Regions from separate parts of the Oceanobacillus sp. FSL W7-1293 genome, predicted to be linked through region 4. Evidence: predicted binding sites of a transcription regulator. Region 4 holds the regulator's gene; each other region holds the start of a gene.
The links. Region 4 encodes Rex, which represses fermentation and respiration genes when NADH is low (regulators of the CRP and FNR family bind a similar motif). Its sites were predicted from a motif close to TTGTGAAATATTTCACAA; they were not measured.
Positions count from the first base shown of each region.

Region 1 (5,352 bases), 220 kb from region 4:
ATACACGCCTTGACGAATATCTGCCAGCGTAGGTTTTCGCACGGTGTTGAAATCACCTTTAAAGTCTAATATGTCATCGATAATCTGAAAGGCCATGCCAATATAATGCCCCATATTCCAGGCGAGCATGGTCTGCCTCCGAGTTGCTTGACTGGTCACTGCTCCTGAATAGCAGCTGACAGCAAAGAGCTGCGCGGTTTTTCCGGAAATACGTGTTAAGTAATCTTTGATGCTGGCTCCCTTTTGGTAGCGCGCATGGAGCTGATCCAGTTCCCCTGTGAGAATCTTTTCCATACTGCGCGCATTAAACTCAAGATGTGCTAATGTGCGGGCATATTTAGATAAAATAGTAAAACAGACGCAAAATAAATAATCACCGGAATAGATGGCAAATTGATTGCCCTGCTGGGTGTGGATGGTTGGATTTCCGTGACGGAAGTCTGCTTCATCAATGACATCATCATGAATCAGAGTGGCCATATGCAAGGTTTCCAGTGCCGCGGCAACGGCTATCGACCTTTCTTTTTCCTGATATGTTACGTCCCCAATCTGAGAACATAGAAGCGTATAGGCAGGACGCAATAATTTTCCTCCTGAATAGACTAAATCTTTAATGGTAGCTTCGATTTGCTTATCGTGGATTTGCAGGTGAGATTCAATCACCTGTAAAACGGATTGTAAATCAGATTGTAACCGGGGATAGGGCTCCCACATTGGATGAACAGGAATAGCTGGAATCGCCATTATGATAACCTCCATTTAACGAACATAAGGATTTTTCTTCAGCCAAAACTATGATACTCGATTGGGATGTGTATATTTCATTTCTTGCAGGTCCCGGTAATAGTGCAGTTTTTCTACGTGATTCAATAAATAATTAGCTGCCAGACCCATGGCAATACCTGATAAAATGCCGAAAAAAGATAAAACAGGGAGGTAGAGAAGAACGGTCCATGTTTGGGCAATCCAGCTGGCAATCGTTAATTGTCCAATATTATGCAGAATAGCGCCGGCTACGCTGACTCCAATCAAGCTGATTCGAGACGGCCCGAGCTTTTTTACTCCACACATGCCGATAAAGCTTAAAATGGCGCCTGCTGCACTATACATAAAGGAGGACAGCGTACCGCCCAGCAGGGTAGCAAGGATAATCCGTATCATCACAACCTTGGACGCATCTTTTGTAGAGAGCGTATATAAGGCCATGCACGTAATAATATTCGCTAAACCGATTTTTGCACCTGGAGCGATGGCAAAAGGGGAGGGGACGGCTCTTTCTACTAAACTGATAATGACTGCCTGCGCAGCTAATAACGCAATGTATACAAGACGCTGGTTATTTGTCATCGCCAGACCCTCCCAATCTATTTCCGAACGTGTATATAAGCTGCTCAAAATTGATTTAAGAGCTGATAATCATATCTTCTGTTTCCCCGCTGTCTGATTGAATCTCAACTACAAGCTTATGAGGCAGGCAGACGATGGTCTGTCCCGGTCTGGAAATATAGCCGGTTCGAACACAGATTTGGTCAGAGCAGGTAGCGCTTTTGATATGAATGCGTTCATTGTCTACTTCAATAATGTTATTGTCATGATCGGATATCTCAATCTCAATTTCTCTGGTTTCAGTATTCCCTGTCAGCTGGATTTCTTCTACAATTTCATTATCTACTGTAATCACCGCAACGTTTACTGAATCTTCTTCAGCATATTGTGACTGTTGTAAAACAAAGATGCCAACAGGGAGAAAAGATAGAAGAACCAGCAGGATAACAAGAATAACATCCCAAGGTTTCAGCATATGATAGAAATCCCTCATGCCCATTTCCCTCCTTATGGCTCATTCAGTAAACAGTGATTCATCTCCTCGGCAAAAGCCGGGTTGCCCGATGTTTTTATTCACGATCTTTATAGATAGCCCGCTCTTTTCCATACCAGAACCTTCCCAGTGTTCTTTGCAGCCATGGAACAGCCCAGTAATCTAAACCAATGGAACGTCCAGAGCCATTCATTAAGGCAATGGAAGCAGGGAGTGCCCAGATTTGATCCCAGCCGAGCATCGCGGATAAAGTAAACATCATCAGGAATCCGGCACTTGCAGCACTGGCTAGCCAAGTGAAAAGGCCGAATACAATAGCAAGGCCGATGAATAATTCAATGAAAGTCATAACCTTCTGCATAAAGATAGCGACTTCCGGTGTTGGCAGCATAATCTGCATAAACCATTCAAAAATACCCGGCATATCACTTAAAATAGGAGTAGCCCATTCTGCACCGCCATCTACCGCTTCACTTGCGCTGCTGGTGGTTGTTTGCAGCCATTCAAACGGCATGTTCACGCTATTTCCGGTCAGCCAGGAATCTTCTCCGAGTCCCTGAAATAATCGTGAAATACCTGCAGAACCCGAGGTGACTTCACTCCAAACAGATTCTCCCCAAATTTTAGAGGCTGCTTCATCGAGCCAAAAACCGCCGACAAATAATCGCAATGGCAAGCTCCACAAAACATTTCCATATCTGGTAATTGTATCTCTGAAAATATTGCGCTTATCCTTTGTTTGGAAAAATTCATGCATAATATAATGAAACATATAATAGCCGCTTCGTATCCCGAAGAAATAATAAAGATTAACCAAGTGCTTCATCAGATTAGCCAGCCAGCCGCTTAAACGCAGCCCCATTAAATTCGCAACACCATATCTGGCTCCGATGGAAACCATCGTGCCATGGTATTTCCCTTCAAACGCTTCTTTTTGCCCGTTATCGATTTCCGCAATAATGGATTTAGCTGCTGTCACACCAGTTTGTTCGGCCGCTTCGACAATTTGCGGTGTCGGCTTGCCTTCCTCTTCTTCAAAATAGGCTAAGTCGCCAATAACATAGACGTTCTCTAAGTTTTCTGCTTCCATATATTCATTCACTTTTAGTCGTCCTGCTCTGGCAGTCGGGATGCCGTAATCCTCTGTATCCGAATTTGCCTTGACCCCGGCTGTCCAAATCAATGTGTGTGTGGAAAGTGTTTCCCCTGATTTAAATACGACGCTGTCCTCTTTTACTTCAACGATTGGTGAGTTTTTAAGCAAGGTAACGCCTTTTTTATTTAAATACTTTTCAGCTTTATCCGCACTTTTCCGGTCCAGCATATTTAAAATAGAGGAGGCTGCTTCGACTACATACAGCTGAATTTCTTCTTCGTCCAGTTTATTTTCCTTTGCTAAACGGTATTTCCACTCGATAAGCTCTCCAATCATTTCAATACCGGTAAAGCCGGAACCGCAAACTGTAAAGGTGAGCATGGCACGGCGTTTTTCCGGGTCATGTTCTAATGCTGCCTGTTTGACGACATCCTCTAAATGATGCCGGATGCGAATGGCGTCCTCCCAGGACCAGAGGGTAAAGCCCTTCTCTTTTACACCTGGTGTACCAAAGTCGTTTGCTTCGCCGCCCATCCCGAGAATAAGGTAGTCATAAGCGAATTCACCGTGTTCCGTGGTGACGGTCTTCGCATCATGATCGACGTTGGTAACATTGTCTGTGACGAGTTTCACTTTGGTACGGTTAAATAATTTTCGTAAATCAAATTGAATAGCAGATGGTTCTACACGGTGTGCAGCTACTTCGTGTAATTCTGTCATCATGGTGTGGTAGGAATGTCGATCTATCAGAGTAATAGAAACAGAATCATCACGTTTGTATTTTTTGGCCAGCTTCTTAGCTGCATGCACTCCTGCGTAGCCAGCGCCAATAATAACAATATTTTTCTCCGCCATTGTATTCACTCCTTTGTAATCAAAATAGATAATATTAACTTTGTGAACCGTTGAACAATTTCATTCTAACATATTCATAAAAAAAGTCTATAGGTTTGATAAATAGTTCACAAATTAAAGATAAAATATCAAATAATCAGGTGTGTCATTTTCATGACAAAATCATTGATAATCATAGATTTGTTTGTGGTTTTTATAGACATCATACGAAATAAATTATACAATAAACATGTAATATTTGTGAAATTATTCACAATTAAAATTGTGTAAATAATTGTGAATTAAATCACATGAAAATAATTATTATGGTGTTTATTAACATTCACAAGGGCGAGGGAGGTATGAAAATGAAGAAACAAATTGGTATCTCACTGATGCTGCTGATGCTGATTATTGCAGGCTGTTCTAAAAATGCCGATTCATCAAGCGATGCGTCATCATTAACCAGCAATCCATATAGTGAGACAGAATTTTTACTGGGAACAGTTATCACGATAAAGGTGTATGACGAGGATAAAGAGCCGGTGTTAGATAAGGTGTTTGACCGAATTGAAGTATTGGAACAGCAAATGACTGCCAATGAAGCTGGGTCGGAAGTGGCTGAAATCAATGAACAGGCCGGAAAAGACCCTGTCGAGGTGTCAGAGGATGTATGGCAGGTGATTAAGCAAGGAAAGGATTACAGTGAATTGGCAGAGGGTTCCTTTGATATTGCTGTCGGTCCATTAACCAGCCTTTGGAATATCGGGATGGATGATGCAAGAAAACCGTTGCAGGAGGAAATTGATGACATACTGCCGTTGATTGATTATGAAAAAATAGAACTCGATGAAGCAGAGCAAAGCGTGATGCTGACAGAACCCAGTATGCGGTTAGACCTGGGAGCAATTGCGAAAGGTTATATTGCTGATGAAGTAGTAGAACTGTTAGAGGAGGAAGGGGTCACCACTGCTGTGGTTGATTTAGGAGGCAATATATATGTCATGGGAAATCAGACCTCAGGCGACCCTTGGGTCGTCGGTGTCCAAAATCCATTCTTGCCGATGGGAGAAACTGTTGGCAGATTGACTGCTTCGAATCAGTCTATTGTCACTTCCGGTATTTATGAACGTTTTTTAGAAGTGGAGGGAGAAATCTATCATCATTTATTAAATCCGCAGACCGGCTATCCGTTTGAAGGAGAGCTGGCCAGTGTTTCTGTTATCAGTGAGCTTTCGATTGACGGGGATGCACTTTCTACACTGCTATTTTCAAAAGGATTAGAGGAGGGCTTAGAATTTATTCAGAATAGGCAGGATGCAGAAGCTATCTTTGTGACAAAGGACAAAAATGTTTATATCACTGATGGATTAGCCGGCAATTTTGAACTGACAGATGAGGAATTTACGTTAATAGAATAGGTGAGGGGAGCGGGCTATGATGACATTGCCTACGTTTTTAAAGCTGGTAGAAATTCGCACCAAATTAGCTAGTTTATTTCCGTTTTTAATTGGACTATTATTTGTTATCTATCGTTATGACATGTTTGAACCGCTAAATACAGCTATTTTCTTTAGTGCCATGCTGCTGTTTGATTTAACCA
Region 1 covers NZ_CP150212.1:1,428,545-1,433,896, forward strand. The annotation lists gene MKY65_RS07180 (polyprenyl synthetase family protein) at 1-729, opposite strand, end outside; gene MKY65_RS07185 (Gx transporter family protein) at 793-1,347, opposite strand; gene MKY65_RS07190 (NusG domain II-containing protein) at 1,403-1,819, opposite strand; gene MKY65_RS07195 (FAD-dependent oxidoreductase) at 1,896-3,770, opposite strand; gene MKY65_RS07200 (FAD:protein FMN transferase) at 4,118-5,170, shown strand; gene menA (1,4-dihydroxy-2-naphthoate polyprenyltransferase) at 5,190-5,352, shown strand, end outside.
Region 1: a site for Rex is predicted at 4,009-4,026, ahead of MKY65_RS07200 (FAD:protein FMN transferase). Genes of this name have one in related genera too.

Region 2 (5,352 bases), 1.2 Mb from region 4:
GAAGCCTAAGGATGCGAAGGATTATTTGGATTGGCTAAAAAGTTATATACAGCCGCGTCACATGGTTATTTCAGTGATTGCAGGGTTATCTATCGAACAGATGGAAAAAACGCTGGGAGAAGGTATTCCTGTTATTCGAACCATGCCGAATACATCTGCATTGATAGGCCAATCAGCTACTGCTATTTCAAAGGGAACCAATGTCGAACTCGGTCAGCTTTACTTTGCTGAGGAACTATTCCAGACAGTGGGTACGACAAAAATTGTCGATGAGGAGCAGATGCATACGATTACGGCGATTGCAGGAAGCGGACCGGCATTTTTCTATTATATGGTGGAAGCAATGGAAAAAGCAGCAATCGAAGCAGGATTGGACCGGGATACGGCATTAGAGTTATTAACTCAGACAGTAATCGGCGCAGGAAAAATGCTGGAGACATCCAGCGCAGACCCGGAACAGCTCCGTGTTAATATTACCAGCCCGGCAGGAACCACAGAGGCTGGTTTAAACCAGTTAATGGCGAATGAATTTGATAAGATAATCAAAGCATGTGTCGATGGTGCACGAAACCGGTCTATCGAGATTACGAATGCTCAGAACTAATTATTTACACGCACTTTAAAAAAGAGAAGAGGGAAAGCAGATGCATACACCGGACTGCAGTTATTGCGGGAAAAGATGGAGTTATGGACAGACCTTTAAGCAGGTATTTAAGATTAAAATGATTTGTCCGCACTGCGGCAAAGAAAATTATTATAATGCAAGTAAAAAAGGCGGCTGGCTCCCTTTATTAGCCATTCCTATTCTGTTAGGGCTGGCCTTTCTGCTAAGGCTGTCTTCTGTAGAAATTATTCTCATGGGCTGTTTGCTGATGATTCTTCACGTCCTGTCGATTCCTTATCGGACGAGATTGCAGAAGGCAGGGAAAAAATAAAGTGAAACACGATGCTTCCCAAAATAGATAAGGTTTAGTATAATACGATTGTTCGTTTATTTTTGGATGAGCGGATAATGAAGCATAATTCGGCGATTTTCATTGCTTGATTATGTCTAAAGCCCCCGTAGCTCAGGGGATAGAGCATTGGTTTCCTAAACCATGTGCCGCAGGTTCGAATCCTGCCGGGGGCGTAATGTTTTGTTATACAGAGGTTGATGTTTTCCAGTTACATTACTGGGCATGGTTTCTCCTTGAAAATTATATAAACTGGCAGACGTCATTTTTCGATTTCTTGTTTGTTTTATGACAAGATTTCCGAAGGGTGTCGTTTTTTTATAAAGAAGACAATTATTGATGTTTTTTTAGACGATAATAATGGATGGAGCCGCTCCTAAAAAGAAGCGGCTCCATCCATCTCATCTATATAAAGGGCAGGATACAGCAATGGATTCCTTATCGCTATATCACTTTCACCCGATTCAAAATATCTTCGGCGTTTTTCACCCGTTCCTCTGTCGGTGGTTCTACACCTTCCAGCGGATAGTCCAAACCAAGATTTTCCCATTTATAGACACCTAATTTATGATACGGCAGCACTTCTATTTTTTCGACATTATTTAACGTTGCAATAAAATTGGAGAGCTGCTGTAAATGTGCATCGTTATCGCTGCCGCCGGGAACAAGTACATGACGGACCCAGACAGGCACTTTCTTCTCGTCTAAATAGCGGGCCATGTCGAGAATATGTTCATTGGACAGACCGGTGAGCTCTTTATGCGCTGCAGCGTTGATATGCTTTAAATCAAGTAAAACCAAATCAGTTAATTCCAGTACTTTATCTAAATTTTTTATAAAGTGAGGAGAGCGGTTAAAGCATCCGGCAGAAGTATCAATGGTTATGTGTACTCCTAATTTTTTCAGTTCGGTGAACAATTCCAGTAAAAATTCAACCTGAAGTAAAGGCTCCCCGCCGCTGACAGTCACTCCTCCATTGGTAGATTGGAAGAATGGGAGATAGCCCTTAATATCCTTCACCAGCTCTTGTACAGACATTTTCTTTCCTGCCCCCATGTTCCACGTATCCGGATTATGACAAAATTGACAGCGTAATAAACAGCCTTGGGTAAAGATAACATAGCGTAATCCAGGTCCGTCTACAGTTCCACACGTTTCAATTGAATGAATTCTTCCTTCTTTCATGATACTTTTCCCCCTCACTTCATATGCTGAAAATAATTCAGCATCAAGCGCTCAAGTTGTTTAATGAGCGCTTGATATTCACTTCTTACAGAATGGCCTTACAAGCTTTCATGGAAGGTCCGGTTAATGACATCGATTTGCTGTTCTCTTGTCAGCTTAATAAAGTTTACTGCGTATCCAGAGACGCGGATGGTCAGCTGCGGGTATTCTTCCGGATGCTCCATTGCATCTAATAAGGTTTCCCGGTCAAAGACATTGATGTTTAGGTGATGTCCTTTTTTTGCTGCGTAGCCATCGAGGATACCGGCTAAGTTTGTTTTTCTTGTTTCTTCATCTTTTCCTAACGCTTTTGGTACGATGGAGAAGGTGTTAGAGATACCATCCAGTGCGTATTTATATGGCAATTTAGCAACGGAGCTTAAAGAAGCTAATGAGCCATTTTTATCGCGTCCGTGTAATGGGTTTGCTCCTGGTGCAAAAGGTTCTCCAGCTTTTCGTCCATCTGGTGTATTTCCTGTTTTCTTCCCGTAAACCACATTGGAAGTAATCGTCAGGATAGACTGTGTTGGTGTAGCATTGCGATACATATGATGTTTCTTAATTTTATTCATAAAGTCTTTTACGAGATTCACAGCAATCTCATCTGCGCGATCATCGTTATTGCCGTATTTTGGATAGTCGCCTTCTATTTCATAATCAACGACAAGTCCGTCTTCATCACGAATCGTTTTTACCTTCGCATATTTAATGGCGCTTAAGGAATCGACAATCACGGATAGTCCTGCTACACCGCAAGCCATGGTCCGTAATACTTCCCGGTCATGCAGCGCCATTTCCAGACGCTCATAGCTGTATTTATCATGCATATAATGGATAATGTTTAATGCGTTGACATATAAACCAGATAACCAATCTAGGAGGTTATCATATTTCTCCGTTACTTCGTCGTAATCAAGATATTCTGAGGTGATTGGTGCATAGTTTGGAGCTACCTGCATTTTTAGATTTTCATCTACACCGCCATTGATTGCATATAGAAGTGCTTTGGCCAGGTTTGCCCGTGCACCGAAGAACTGCATTTGTTTACCGATGCGCATTGCAGATACACAGCAGGCAATTCCATAATCATCTCCGTAAGTCGGGCGCATGATATCATCGTTTTCGTATTGAATTGAGCTTGATTTAATGGACATCTTCGCACAATATTTTTTATAGTTTTCCGGCAGTTTGGCAGACCAAAGTACGGTTAAGTTTGGCTCTGGCGCCGGTCCTAAGTTATCTAATGTGTGCAGAAAACGATATGAGCTCTTTGTTACAAGCGGACGTCCATCTTCCGCTATTCCTGCCAATGATTCTGTTACCCAAGTTGGGTCTCCACTAAATAATTCGTTATAATCTGGTGTTCTTGCGAATTTTACGAGACGCAGCTTCATTACAAAATGATCGACAAGTTCTTGCGCTTCTTCCTCTGTCATAACCCCATTTTCAATATCTCTCTCTATATAAATATCTAAGAATGTAGAAACACGGCCAAGACTCATAGCAGCCCCGTTTTGCTCTTTAATTGCAGCTAAATAGGCTAAATAGAGCCATTGGAAGGCTTCCTGTGCAGTTGTTGCCGGCTTGGAAATGTCAAATTCATATTTTTCTCCGAGCTTTTTCAAATCCATTAAGGAACGAATCTGTTCCGAGGTTTCTTCCCGGTCGCGGATAACATCATCCGTCATCGTTCCGTTACCAATCAGCTGCAGGTCTTTTTTCTTTTCTTCAATTAAACGGTCTACTCCATACAGGGCAACACGGCGGTAATCTCCGATAATACGTCCGCGGCCATATGCATCTGGAAGCCCGGTGATGATTCCTGCTTTTCTTGCTTTTAAGATTTCGGGTGTATAGGCATCAAAGACGCCTTGGTTATGCGTTTTCCGGTGTTCTGTAAAGGTATGGACAACGTCATCATCTACTTTGTAGCCATAGGATTCTGCAGCAGCTACGGCCATACGGATACCTCCAAATGGCATTAAAGCACGTTTGAAAGGCTCATCTGTTTGCACGCCGACGATTTTTTCCAAGGGCTTATTTAAATAACCAGCGCCATGAGAGGTGATTGTGGATACAATTTTGGTATCTAAATCATATACGCCGCCATTTTCCCGTTCTTCTTTGGTCAATTGCATGACTTGCTTCCACAGATCTTTGGTTGCCTGGGTTGCACCTGTTAAGAAGGATTCATTTCCTTCATATAAATGATAATTCTGTAAAATAAAATCACGAACATCAATTTCTTTCTGCCAGTTACCATCAATGAAACCATCCCAAGGGACTCTTTTTACCATTTCATCTGCTACTTTCATAACAAAAACCCTCCTCTTAATTAATTGTGAATAAATTCACAATAACCTCTATTTTTATTATAACGGTTTCAGAAAATAAAACAAGTGAAATACTTCACAAATAAAGAAAGTTCTTAAAATGTTCAAATTTAAAGCTTGGGAAATAAGCGGATTTTATAAAATAGTAACATTCGTTCCAAGCCTTTTTTAATAAATACCTGGTTTTGGATTGGGGGGACGGAGCAAGTGTATTGTTTTCTGCTATATATTTGCTTAAAATAAATACATTACGGTTTTTAGAAGGAAGGTTTCTTTTTTGTATGTAATAATTGTTCTGGGAATAATTGCAGGAATGATGATTCCGCTGCAGACAGCAGTAAATAATCGGCTGACTTTGTTTACCAAAGCGGTGTTGCCGACCTCCTTTTATTCCTTTTTATCTGGAAGTATTATTTTATTCTTCATTAATCTTATGATAGACCCTGGCAAATTTACAGTATCATTTTTTGCAGATCAATCCTTTTCTTATGTCTGGTTTACCGGCGGTGTGCTTGGAGTAATTTTTCTTACAGGGAATATTATTTTACTGCCCAAAATTGGTGCAGCATTAACGGTTATTGTTACCGTAACAGGACAGATGGTGATTGGTATTTTGATCGATACCTTTGGCTGGTTCGGTGCAGAGGTAAAGCCGTTGCATTTTATGCATATCGTTGGTGTTCTTCTCTTAATTGCCGGAATTGTATATATGAATGCGAAAAAAAATCCCGGCGTTTCGCAGACTCATTCCCGTTTGTGGGTACTGTTCGGGATATGTACAGGAATGATGCCGCCGCTGCAGACAGCAATCAATAGCGCCTTGCGTTATGAAGTAGATTCCT
Region 2 covers NZ_CP150212.1:17,594-22,945, forward strand. The annotation lists gene proC (pyrroline-5-carboxylate reductase) at 1-604, shown strand, start outside; gene MKY65_RS00075 (TIGR04104 family putative zinc finger protein) at 645-935, shown strand; tRNA gene MKY65_RS00080 (tRNA-Arg) at 1,057-1,129, shown strand; gene pflA (pyruvate formate-lyase-activating protein) at 1,398-2,138, opposite strand; gene pflB (formate C-acetyltransferase) at 2,237-4,492, opposite strand; gene MKY65_RS00095 (DMT family transporter) at 4,788-5,352, shown strand, end outside.
Region 2: a site for Rex is predicted at 4,517-4,534, ahead of pflB (formate C-acetyltransferase). Genes of this name have one in related genera too.

Region 3 (5,352 bases), 2.0 Mb from region 4:
GGGTGCATATCTGTACTGGATAAATCATATTTTTCGTACCAGGTAGAAGCCGGTAAAATAACATCGGAATACAAAGCGGTTCCTGCCATACGGAAATCCAGATTGATAAGAAGGTCTACTTTACCTTCCGGGGCTTCTTCCCGCCATTTTATTTCCTCGGGACGAAGACTGTCTTCATCCGTATTGAGTACGCCATGGGAAGCACCAAGTAAATGCTTCAAGAAATATTCATGGCCTTTTCCAGAGCTGGAAATCAAGTTCGCTCTCCAGACAAATAAGTTTCTCGGAAAGTTTACGGGATTATCCGGGTCTTCAATTGCAAATTCCAAGTTTTTATCTTTTAATTGCCGGGCTACATAGTTTCCAATTTGTTCCGGTGTTTCATTTCCTGCTGCGTATGCTTCGTTGTATAAATCAATCCCATTTTTATTAAAGGTTGGGTACGACGGAAGCCAGCCTAAACGTGCTGCCAATACATTGTAATCTGCCGGATGATCATATCTTGCCTTATCAACCGTTGGACTTGCCAGCTCGTTAATTGATGTTTCTTCATAACGCCATTGGTCCGTTGCAAAATAGAAGAAAGAAGTACCATTTTGCAATCTTGCAGGTCCGCCCCAGTCTTTTGCTGATTGGACCGTTGTCCAGCCTTCTACAGGACGTAATTTTTCCTGGCCGACATAGTGTGCCCAGCCGCCGCCATTGACCCCTTGCGCTCCGACCATCAGAACAAGGTTAACAACAGCTCTGTAAATCGTATCGGAATGGTACCAATGGTTGATTCCGGCTCCCATAATAATCATGGAACGTCCCTTTGTATCAATGGCATTTTGAGCAAATTCACGAGCAATTTTAATCACTAAGTTGCGGTCCACTCCGGTAATCTGTTCCTGCCACGCAGGTGAAAACGGCGCAATCTCATCATAGGACGCAGCCGCTTCCCCGCCCAGTCCGCGGTCGATTCCGTAGTTGGCAAGCATTAAATCATACACCGTTGCAATATATTCTGTCTCGCCATTTATCTGGATTCGTTTTACAGGTACGGTACGAGGAAGTACTTTCTTTGTCTCTGCATCAAAGTACGGCATATCTACAGAAACGACTTCATCCTCCCTGTCAAGAAAACTTAAAACCGGCTCAATTTTTTCGTTGGTTCTTTCATCAAATAGTTTTAAATTCCAGTTTCCTTTTTCGTCCCAGCGAGATCCCATCGTGCCATGCGGGATGGAAAAATCCCCGGTAAGGTCGTTGTACATCGCTGGTTTCCATTCATTGTTCTCTGATTCTATTCCAAGGTCTTTTGCATGTAAAAAGCGATCCGCTGTGAACCTCCCATTTTCCTTTTTCAAACGTACGGAAAATGGAAAATCTGTATATTGCTTCGCGTAGTCTTCAAAATAAGGCGTTTTATTTTTATCATAAAATTCATTTAAAATAACATGCCCCATCGCCATTGCAACTGCGCCATCCGTGCCTTGTTTTACCGACAGCCAGTCATCCGAGAATTTAGTGGATTCTGCATAATCCGGACTTACCGAGATGACTTTGGTGCCTTTATACCTTGCTTCCACTAAAAAGTGCGCATCAGGTGTACGAGTTAATGGAACATTCGAACCCCAGGTAATAATATAGCTTGAATTAAACCAGTCAGAGCTTTCCGGCACATCTGTCTGGTCTCCCCAAATCTGTGGAGAAGCTGGCGGTAAGTCTGCATACCAATCATAGAAACTCAGCATTTGACCGCCGAGAAGGTGCATGAAACGGCTGCCTGATGCATAACTGATCATGGACATGGCAGGAATAGGAGAAAATCCAACATTTCGATCCGGTCCATATTTGATGACAGTATACAGACAGGAGGCTGCAACCAGTTTGTTTACCTCTCCCCAATCTGCACGTGCGAGGCCGCCTTTTCCTCTTGCTTGTTTATAAGATGCCGCCTTTTCTTTATCTTCTACAATGCTTTTCCAAGCTTCTAATGGATTATCATGCGTTTGTAATGCCTCTCTCCATAGCGTGAGTAATTTTTTTCTTACATAAGGATATTTCACACGTAAAGGGCTATAAATGTACCACGAAAAACTGGCTCCTCTAGGGCAGCCGCGAGGTTCAAATTCTGGCATATCCGGACCAGTTGTCGGATAATCCAACGCTTGCCCTTCCCATGTCACGATGCCGTCTTTTACATAGATGTTCCAGCTGCATGATCCTGTGCAGTTAACCCCATGGGTAGAACGAATAACGGTGTCATGCTGCCACCTTCTTCTATAAACATTTTCCCAATCACGGTTTCCTTCTTGCAGTTGACTATGGTTATTGGAATATTTCTCTTTCGGCTTTAAGTAATTCAATCTTTGCCAAAGCGGAGATGGTTTCTTCGCCATCTAAATCCCTCCTAATGGAATTGCTAATCAATCTATGACCTATTAAATCATTTCTTATTTCTGTCCGTTGTGAAAAACATCACACGTAGGCCAGAAATTAAAAATGCAGTCAAATGGATAGCATTTTGCTTGCCGCCAGGCGCTTGAAAAAGTCTGCTATTACTGCCCAAATGAAGCTCCAGCAAAAAATCTTCTTTCTGTCTTCAAAAAAATGACACAAATCATGTGATTTATTTCACTACGTATTTGTTAAAGAAAGATTAAAATTTTCAACGTAATCAAATGAATGGAATTGGAAGCATCGAAAAAACAAATGAAAGAATTACCTCGTCATGGAAGGAGAATAAAAATGAAAAAACCTGGATTACAATTAATCTTGCAGACTTCAAATCTATTTATAGGATTTATGGTGTGGGTACTGATTTCATCGCTCATGCCATACATTACAATGGATATTTCATTAACATCCGGCCAAGCATCTATTATTACGGCCATCCCTGTTATTTTGGGATCTTTACTGCGTATTCCAATTGGTTTTTATGCCGATCGTTTTGGGGCACGAATTATTTTTCTCATTAGCTTTTTGATTTTACTATTCCCTGTTTTCTTCTTGAGCATTGCCGACTCTTTCGCAGATTTGGTCATTGGCGGCTTACTATTGGGGATAGGCGGAGCGGTATTCTCCATCGGAGTAACATCCCTTCCAAAATATTATCCAAAGGAAAAACATGGGTTTATCAATGGCGTATATGGGATTGGTAACGTTGGTACAGCAATTACATCCTTTGGCGCACCTGTACTCGCTGGAGCAATTGGATGGCAAGGAACCATACGTATCTTTTTGATTATCTTACTTTTATTTGCCGCACTTGTTTTTATCCTTGGTGACCGTTCAGAAGAAAAAGTGAAGAAATCGATGGCGGAACAAATTAAAGGTGTATATAAAAATACAACCTTATGGTTCCTAAGCCTATTTTATTTCATTACATTTGGTGCTTTTGTTGCTTTCACCATGTTTCTGCCAAGCTTTTTAGTAGATAACTTCAGTTTAGAACCGGTAGACGCTGGCGTTCGAACTGCTATCTTTATTGTGATTGCTACAGCATTAAGACCAATTGGGGGTTTATTGGCTGATAAATTCAATGCTTTCATTATTTTAATGTTTGTATTCATTGGGGTAGCCTTCTCAGGCATCCTATTATCCTTCTCACCAGGCATCACATGGTATACCGTTGGGGCATTGGCCGTTGCGGTAACCGTAGGGATTGGAAATGGGACTGTCTTTAAGTTAGTTCCCTTATATTTTTCCAAGCAAGCTGGAATCGTCAATGGGATTGTTTCTGCGATGGGTGGATTAGGCGGTTTCTTCCCTCCATTACTATTAACTGGTGTAGCTAATCTCACTGGACATCATGCGATTGCATTTATGTTAATGTCTGAATTTGCTATCGTCAGCTTTATCATCGTTATATTTATGTATTATCAAGATCGGGTAAGTGTGGAAGGAAAAATCATTGAAGGCGTTGCGGAGGGCATGATGATAACGAATAAAAATAAAGTCATTCAGCATATCAATCCTGCTTTCACAAGAATTACTGGCTACCATCAAGAAGAAGTCATTGGCAAAACCCCTAAGGTGATTAGTTCTGGAAAGCATGATAAAGCATTTTATAAAGACATGTGGGAATCCATTAATAACAAAGGATTCTGGCAAGGAGAAATCCAAAATCAGCGAAAAAATGGAGAAGTATATAAAGAGCTGCTTACCATCAGTCCTGTTAAAAATAATGTTGGTGAAATAATACAGTATGTCGGCGTGTTTAATGATATTTCTAATATGAAGCAATCTTCTATAAGCTGAAAAAATCCCTTGGTTTCCTGTTCAATCATGAAAACCAAGGGATTTTTTCCGTCTATTCTCATTGCCCTTTTTCCAATACCCTCTTCCCAACAAGAACCGAATGCACGCAATCTCCAGTCTTTGCAAAATAAATCCGCTCTCCGGTTTCCGCGATAAAACCATTTTCAGATAGCGGGTAAAAGCATGTGATTTGTTCATTCCGATTCAAATAAAGCAAATCATCCTGTATCGAAACGGAAGCTTTATCCCCTTCTCCTGATTGATACCCGCCGGAAAACAGGCTTAAATTCAATGTTTTTCCGGATAACACATCATCTTTCTTGAAAGGATTCTCCGCTGATATCCCTAAAAGAATATGTAGTGCAGAAACCAATATCTTTTCAGCCGGTACATCTGCCATATTGATTAAAATGGAAGCAGCTATTCCTTTTTCCTTAATGATTTGAAAGTTGGAGGAAACTCCCTTTATGCTGCCGCCATGTCCAAATCGGGTGTGTCCCCCAATCGGATTTATTTCTATCCCAAAGCCGTAATCACCGGCATTTGGCAATGAATAAGCGGAGGAGGTCATTTTTTCAATTTTCCCCTCTGAAATAAGTTGCTTGTCTTGAATCCTGCCACTTAACCGAAGCAGTTCTGCATACTTCATTACATCGCCAGCCGAAGCCTTCCAGGAGCCGTTCGTGTAAATAGCCCCAACATCCCACCAGGCTGGCGAATGAAAAATACCCGACTGCTTTTCTTGATAGGCATATAATTCCGTTACATTTTCTTTGTTAATAATGGATTCAGTCAGAAAAAAGGAGTTCTTTAGCCGCAGCGGGGAAAATAATTTTCTCTCCACATAATCGATAAACGTCATTCCGCTCGCCAATTCAATAATTTTTTGCAGCATCCCATATCCTTCATTAGAGTAATTGAACACCGTTCCTGGAGGACCTGACAATGCAAAGTCCATCCTGCTTATTTGTTCAATCAATTCATTCGCAGTTTGAATGGCAGAGTTATCCTCCCCCTGCCATTTTCCAAATAAAAAATCGCCATCCGGATCCTTCCTAATGCTTTTCATGCGGGCGTGATGAATAGAGGGCAATCCCGGTAAACCGC
Region 3 covers NZ_CP150212.1:4,077,037-4,082,388, forward strand. The annotation lists gene MKY65_RS19845 (nitrate reductase subunit alpha) at 1-2,384, opposite strand, end outside; gene MKY65_RS19850 (MFS transporter) at 2,734-4,245, shown strand; gene MKY65_RS19855 (serine hydrolase domain-containing protein) at 4,304-5,352, opposite strand, start outside.
Region 3: a site for Rex is predicted at 2,452-2,469, ahead of MKY65_RS19845 (nitrate reductase subunit alpha). Genes of this name have one in related genera too.

Region 4 (5,352 bases):
CCAAATGTTCCTCCAAATTCATCGAGAACCATGGCGATGCTGTAATCTCTTTCCCTCATATCCTTAAAAACTTCATCCATTTCTTGATTTATTCTGACATATACAGCAGGGCGAATAATATGATGAAGAGAAAAGAAAGCAGGAGATCCACCTGATTTCAGACTTCGAAAGAAATCTTTTACATGTAATATCCCAGCGATTTGGTCAATATCTTCATCATAAACTGGAATTCTTGTAAATTCGGTTTCTTGCACAGCAGCAAATACTTCTTCCATGGTTGCATCTATTTGCAGAACGGTTAAATCCGTACGATGTGTTGCAATTTCTCCTACATCCCTGCCGCTGAATTCGATAATATTTTGAGCTACATGACGATTTTCCGATTGTATGGTTTTATCATTCATTTTTTTCTTGAAGGGATACGGCATCAGCCGGGATAATCCTTGTGCAATAAGCTGAGAATGATGATTTGCCAGCCATTTAGGCAAAAGATATCCTAAGCTGACCCACAAGCCAAATAAAAGCAGACTGGAGCCAAATAGAAACATAAACTCATTTAGATTTTGTGGAAAAGGTAAACCCGAATGAAAGAGAGCCTGACCAAGCGGAAGAGTGACAGCCGCAGTAAGCCATACACTGCTGAAAAGGCCGATAAATATCACGGCAAAGCGAAGGAAACGAAGAAAGGAATGGGAACGTACTTCTGCTGCGGTCGATTGAGACAGCATTGTTTCTTTGATAGCATAGTACATCAAACTGGCAAGAATGAAAACTAAAAAAGTAACGATGGGTATCGCCACGGGATAACAACCTCCGTTTATCAAATTGGATAGTTTACTGTTTAATTTTAAGTAAAAAACAGGCATTAACTCTGCCTGTTTTCAGTATACAACAATCTGAAAATTATATCAATTGCTTAATTCTCTTCTAATTCTGCCCATTCCTCCATGAAATGATCCAACTCTTCTTTTAAAGCCGATAATTTATCGGTCAGTTCCATTGTCTTTTTATGATCATCAAAGACGTCTGGCTTGGTCATCTCCAGTTCGATGGCAGCAATAGCTTCCTCCTGCTGTTCAATGCTTGTCTCCAGCTCTTCAATCCGCCGCTTGCGTTTGCGCTCCTCGCGCTGCCGCTGTTTTTCTTCCTGGAAGCTGCGTTTTTTTGCTGAAGCTGCCGGCTCTTCTATTTCCTTCTGCTGATTTTGCAGCTGCAACAGCCGCCGTTCCTCTTCCTCTGCTTTTTTCTCTAAATAATAATCATAGTCGCCCAGATATATTTTTACACTGCTTGCTTGCATTTCAGCAACTTGGTCCGCAATTCGATTAATAAAATAACGGTCATGGGAAACAAAAAGAATTGTTCCCGGAAAATCAATTAAAGCACTTTCTAATACTTCTTTGCTGTCGATGTCCAAATGGTTGGTCGGCTCATCAAGGATTAGTAAATTTGCTTTTTGCATTTTTAATTTTGCCAGAGCAAGCCTTGATTTTTCACCGCCGCTTAAGGCAGATACAGGTTTTAAGACATCCTCGCCAGAGAATAGAAAATTCCCGAGGATTGTACGAATATCTTTCTCATTGATTAATGGATAATCATCCCACAGCTCCTGCAGAACAGTTTTATTTGAGTGAAGGTTTGCCTGTTCCTGGTCGTAGTAGCCGATTTGAACATTTGTCCCGAGCTGGATTTCGCCTTGATTTGCCAGATACTTGCCGACAATATTTTTTAATAAGGTGGTTTTGCCGACACCGTTTGGGCCTACCAATGCGATACGGTCGCCCCGGTTAGCATGTAGCGTGATGTTTTTAAAAATCGGCTGATCCGTATCAGGATATTGAAACGTTAAATCTTTTATTTTTAATACATCATTTCCGCTCTGACGGTTCACCTGGAAAGAAATAGATGCGGAGGATTCATCCCCGGCAGGATGATCAAGACGTTCTATTTTTTCAAGTTTTTTACGTCTGCTCTGGGCACGTTTCGTCGTAGAAGCGCGTGCTAAATTACGCTGAATAAAATCTTCCATCCGTTTGATTTCTGTCTGCTGTTTTTCAAATTCTTTTTTCTCCTGCTCATAATCAAGCGCTTTTTGAGCTAAGTAGTTACTGTATGTTCCGTAGAACTTTTTAGAATGGTGTCTGGAAATTTCATAAACAATTGATACAGTTTTGTCTAAAAAGTAGCGGTCATGGGAAACAATAATGATAGCACCTGGATAGCTTACTAAATAGCCTTCGAGCCATGTAAGTGTGTCAATATCTAAGTGGTTCGTCGGTTCATCGAGAATAAGCAGCTGCGGTTTTTGCAGTAGAAGCTTCCCGAGAGCCAGTCTTGTTTTCTGTCCGCCGCTTAAATCGGTAATCAATGTATCGTAATCATAATCACCAAAGGACAACCCAGTGAGCACAGATTTTATTTCCGCTTGATACGTATATCCGCCATTCGATTGATATTCATTTTGAAGCGTATCATATCTCTCGAGCAGCTGTTGATAATCAGATGCTTCCATATTGGAGGCGTCTGCCATCTGTGCTTCCAGTTCACGTAATTTTTTCTCCATGGCAAGCAGAGGCGAAAATACATCCAGCATCTCTTGCCAGATGGTTTTTCCGGACTCTAACGTCATATGCTGTGAGAGGTAGCCGAATGTCAGGTCTTTCGGCTGGAATATCTCACCGCCGTCATAAGGCATTTCTCCTGCCATGATTTTGAGAAGTGTTGACTTTCCGGCTCCATTCCGGCCGACTATTGCAATCCGTTCATTATCTTTTATTTCCATTTTTATATTAGCGAGAATCTCTTCTGCTCCAAAGGATTTAGAGATTCCATTTAGTTGCATTAAAATCATCGTTGCCATCCTTTCTGACTCGTAAAAAAAGCTGTTCAAAAAGCACATGAAAATAAGGTGACGAGCATGTTATTGCTTATCCTGTCTTCTTGAACCATCCTGTAAAAGGAAAGTATACCTTCTATCAGTGTAACGTATCCAAATAGAAGCTACAATAAAATTATAATAAAGTTCGCTATGTTGGCTGTATTTCTGTTAAAATTATATAATAGAGTGTGTACTATTGAATAAATGCGTTATTTACAAAATAAAGAAGGCTTACAATTTAAAATATAGCAATATCCTTAGAGGGGATATGAAATAGGTTAACATGTAAGTTTTCCTATACTTAGTAACTGAAGAGAGGCCGTTTCAAATGGAACAAAATAAAATTCCGCAGGCAACAGCTAAGCGTTTGCCTTTATATTATCGATTTTTAAATAATTTATATCAGCAAGGGAAGATGCGCGTATCTTCCAAAGAGTTAAGTGAGGCAGTTAAAGTAGATTCTGCCACCATCCGCAGAGACTTTTCCTATTTTGGTGCGCTTGGGAAAAAAGGATACGGATATAATGTGGAGTATTTATTAGGGTTCTTTAAAAGTACACTGGACCAGCATGAGATAACGAATGTTGCTTTAATTGGTGTTGGAAACCTGGGAACTGCATTTTTGCATTATAACTTTTTAAAGAACAATAATATTCGTATCACGATGGCATTCGATACGGATGAATCCAAGGTAGGCACGGAAGTTGGCGGTGTTCCCGTTTATCATGTGAATGAATTAGAGGATAAAATAAGCGGAATTGAAGTTGCTATTTTAACAATACCTGCAGAAGAAGCAGATGCCGCTGCGAACCGCCTTGTGGAGCTCGGTATTAAAGGTATTCTTAATTTCACGCCGGCACGTATTACCGTTCCAAACTATATTCGCGTTCATCACATTGATTTAACAGTAGAATTGCAATCACTTGTATACTTTTTGAAGCATTATTCCTTAGAAGAGGAGTAGGGGATGCACAGAAGCTCCATAGTGTTTTCTTAACCAATCTTCTACTTTTCTAATTACAAAAAACTAGCTCTTTACAGAACTTCTAAATTTAAGAAGCTTCCTGCCTAAGAGCTAGTTTTTTATTTTTTATTCTTTACTTTAAAATAGAATCGCAGCATCCGGAAGCCGGCATAGAAGGTTAAAGCTGCAAATCCGGCGAATATAAGGGGGACTGTATCCCAGACGGATTCTCCCTTGCTGAGAACCCCGACATAAATAAATAAAACACCGAATAAAACATAAAGAATGGCTTTTACTAAATAAGGCTGATGCATGTTAACCTCCAAAGAATATGAGTTGTAATTGGTCAAGCTGTTTTTGAATTTCTTCTGGATCTAAGGAAAGTTGAGCCAGCACGACAAGGGTGTTCATCCCGGCATGTACAATGATAGGTACAAGAATTCGTTTTGTTTGTACATAAAGGAATGCAAAAACAAAGCCCATCGCAGCATATACTAGTATATGCAGAAAATCTGTATGAATCACGGCAAAAATAAGGGAAGAAATTAAAGCCGCAAAGAAAAAGTTCATTTTTTTATACAGCGAACCAAATATAATTTTCCGGAAAATGATTTCTTCTAATATAGGTGCCAAAATTGCCGGAAGAACAATAAAAATTGGCACAGCCCGTGCCATATTCATAATGCCTTGGGTATTCTCTGAACCGGGATCGATTCCAAATAGCTCCATCTCAATGGTGGCAGCCAGCCCCTGTGAAAGAAGCGCCATAATAATCCCTAGAACAGACCAGACAATAATACCGCCGACCCCGACAGCATCGGGATGAGTCCGGACCTGCATATCAGGCTTTAAGAGCCAGAGAACAATAACAAGGCCAATAGTGAAACTAAAGACAGACCAATAAATACTGGCAAGCGCAAGATTCAAACCAAATATGGATGTAATCAGCGGTGCCATAAGTAAAACAGAAAATTGCATAATGATATATGTGAGAATGACATATGTATATCTTCGAGTCATAAAAACGCTCCTTCAACTATTATCGCCATAGGATATATTCTAACACAACTGTTACTGAAAATTATAATCAAAAGTACATCAAATCATGCATGAAACATTGAAAAAGAAAATAAACAGGGGTTAAAATAGGAAAGCAGAAAGTGAAAAGTAGAAGTTATCTTCAAAAAGTAAACGAATACAAGTTTTTCTAAAAATTCCTCATCATCCTGCTTGCATTTTTTCTAAGAATTAATTATTATAATAATTGGAGTTAGCACTCAAGTGTATAGAGTGCTAATAAAAAATAAAATTATTTGGGATTAAGGAGGCAATTCTACATGATTAAACCATTAGGAGATCGTGTTGTTATCAAACTTGTTGAACAAGAAGAAACAACAGCAAGCGGAATCGTACTTCCAGACTCTGCAAAGGAAAAACCGCAAGAAGGTGAAGTAGTTGCAGTAGGATCTGGACGTGTGGAAGATGGGAAAAAAGTGGCACTGGAAGTTTC
Region 4 covers NZ_CP150212.1:1,208,342-1,213,693, forward strand. The annotation lists gene MKY65_RS06045 (CBS domain-containing protein) at 1-800, opposite strand, end outside; gene MKY65_RS06050 (ABC-F family ATP-binding cassette domain-containing protein) at 917-2,851, opposite strand; gene MKY65_RS06055 (redox-sensing transcriptional repressor Rex) at 3,207-3,842, shown strand; gene MKY65_RS06060 (DUF4305 domain-containing protein) at 3,962-4,156, opposite strand; gene MKY65_RS06065 (type II CAAX endopeptidase family protein) at 4,158-4,862, opposite strand; gene groES (co-chaperone GroES) at 5,180-5,352, shown strand, end outside.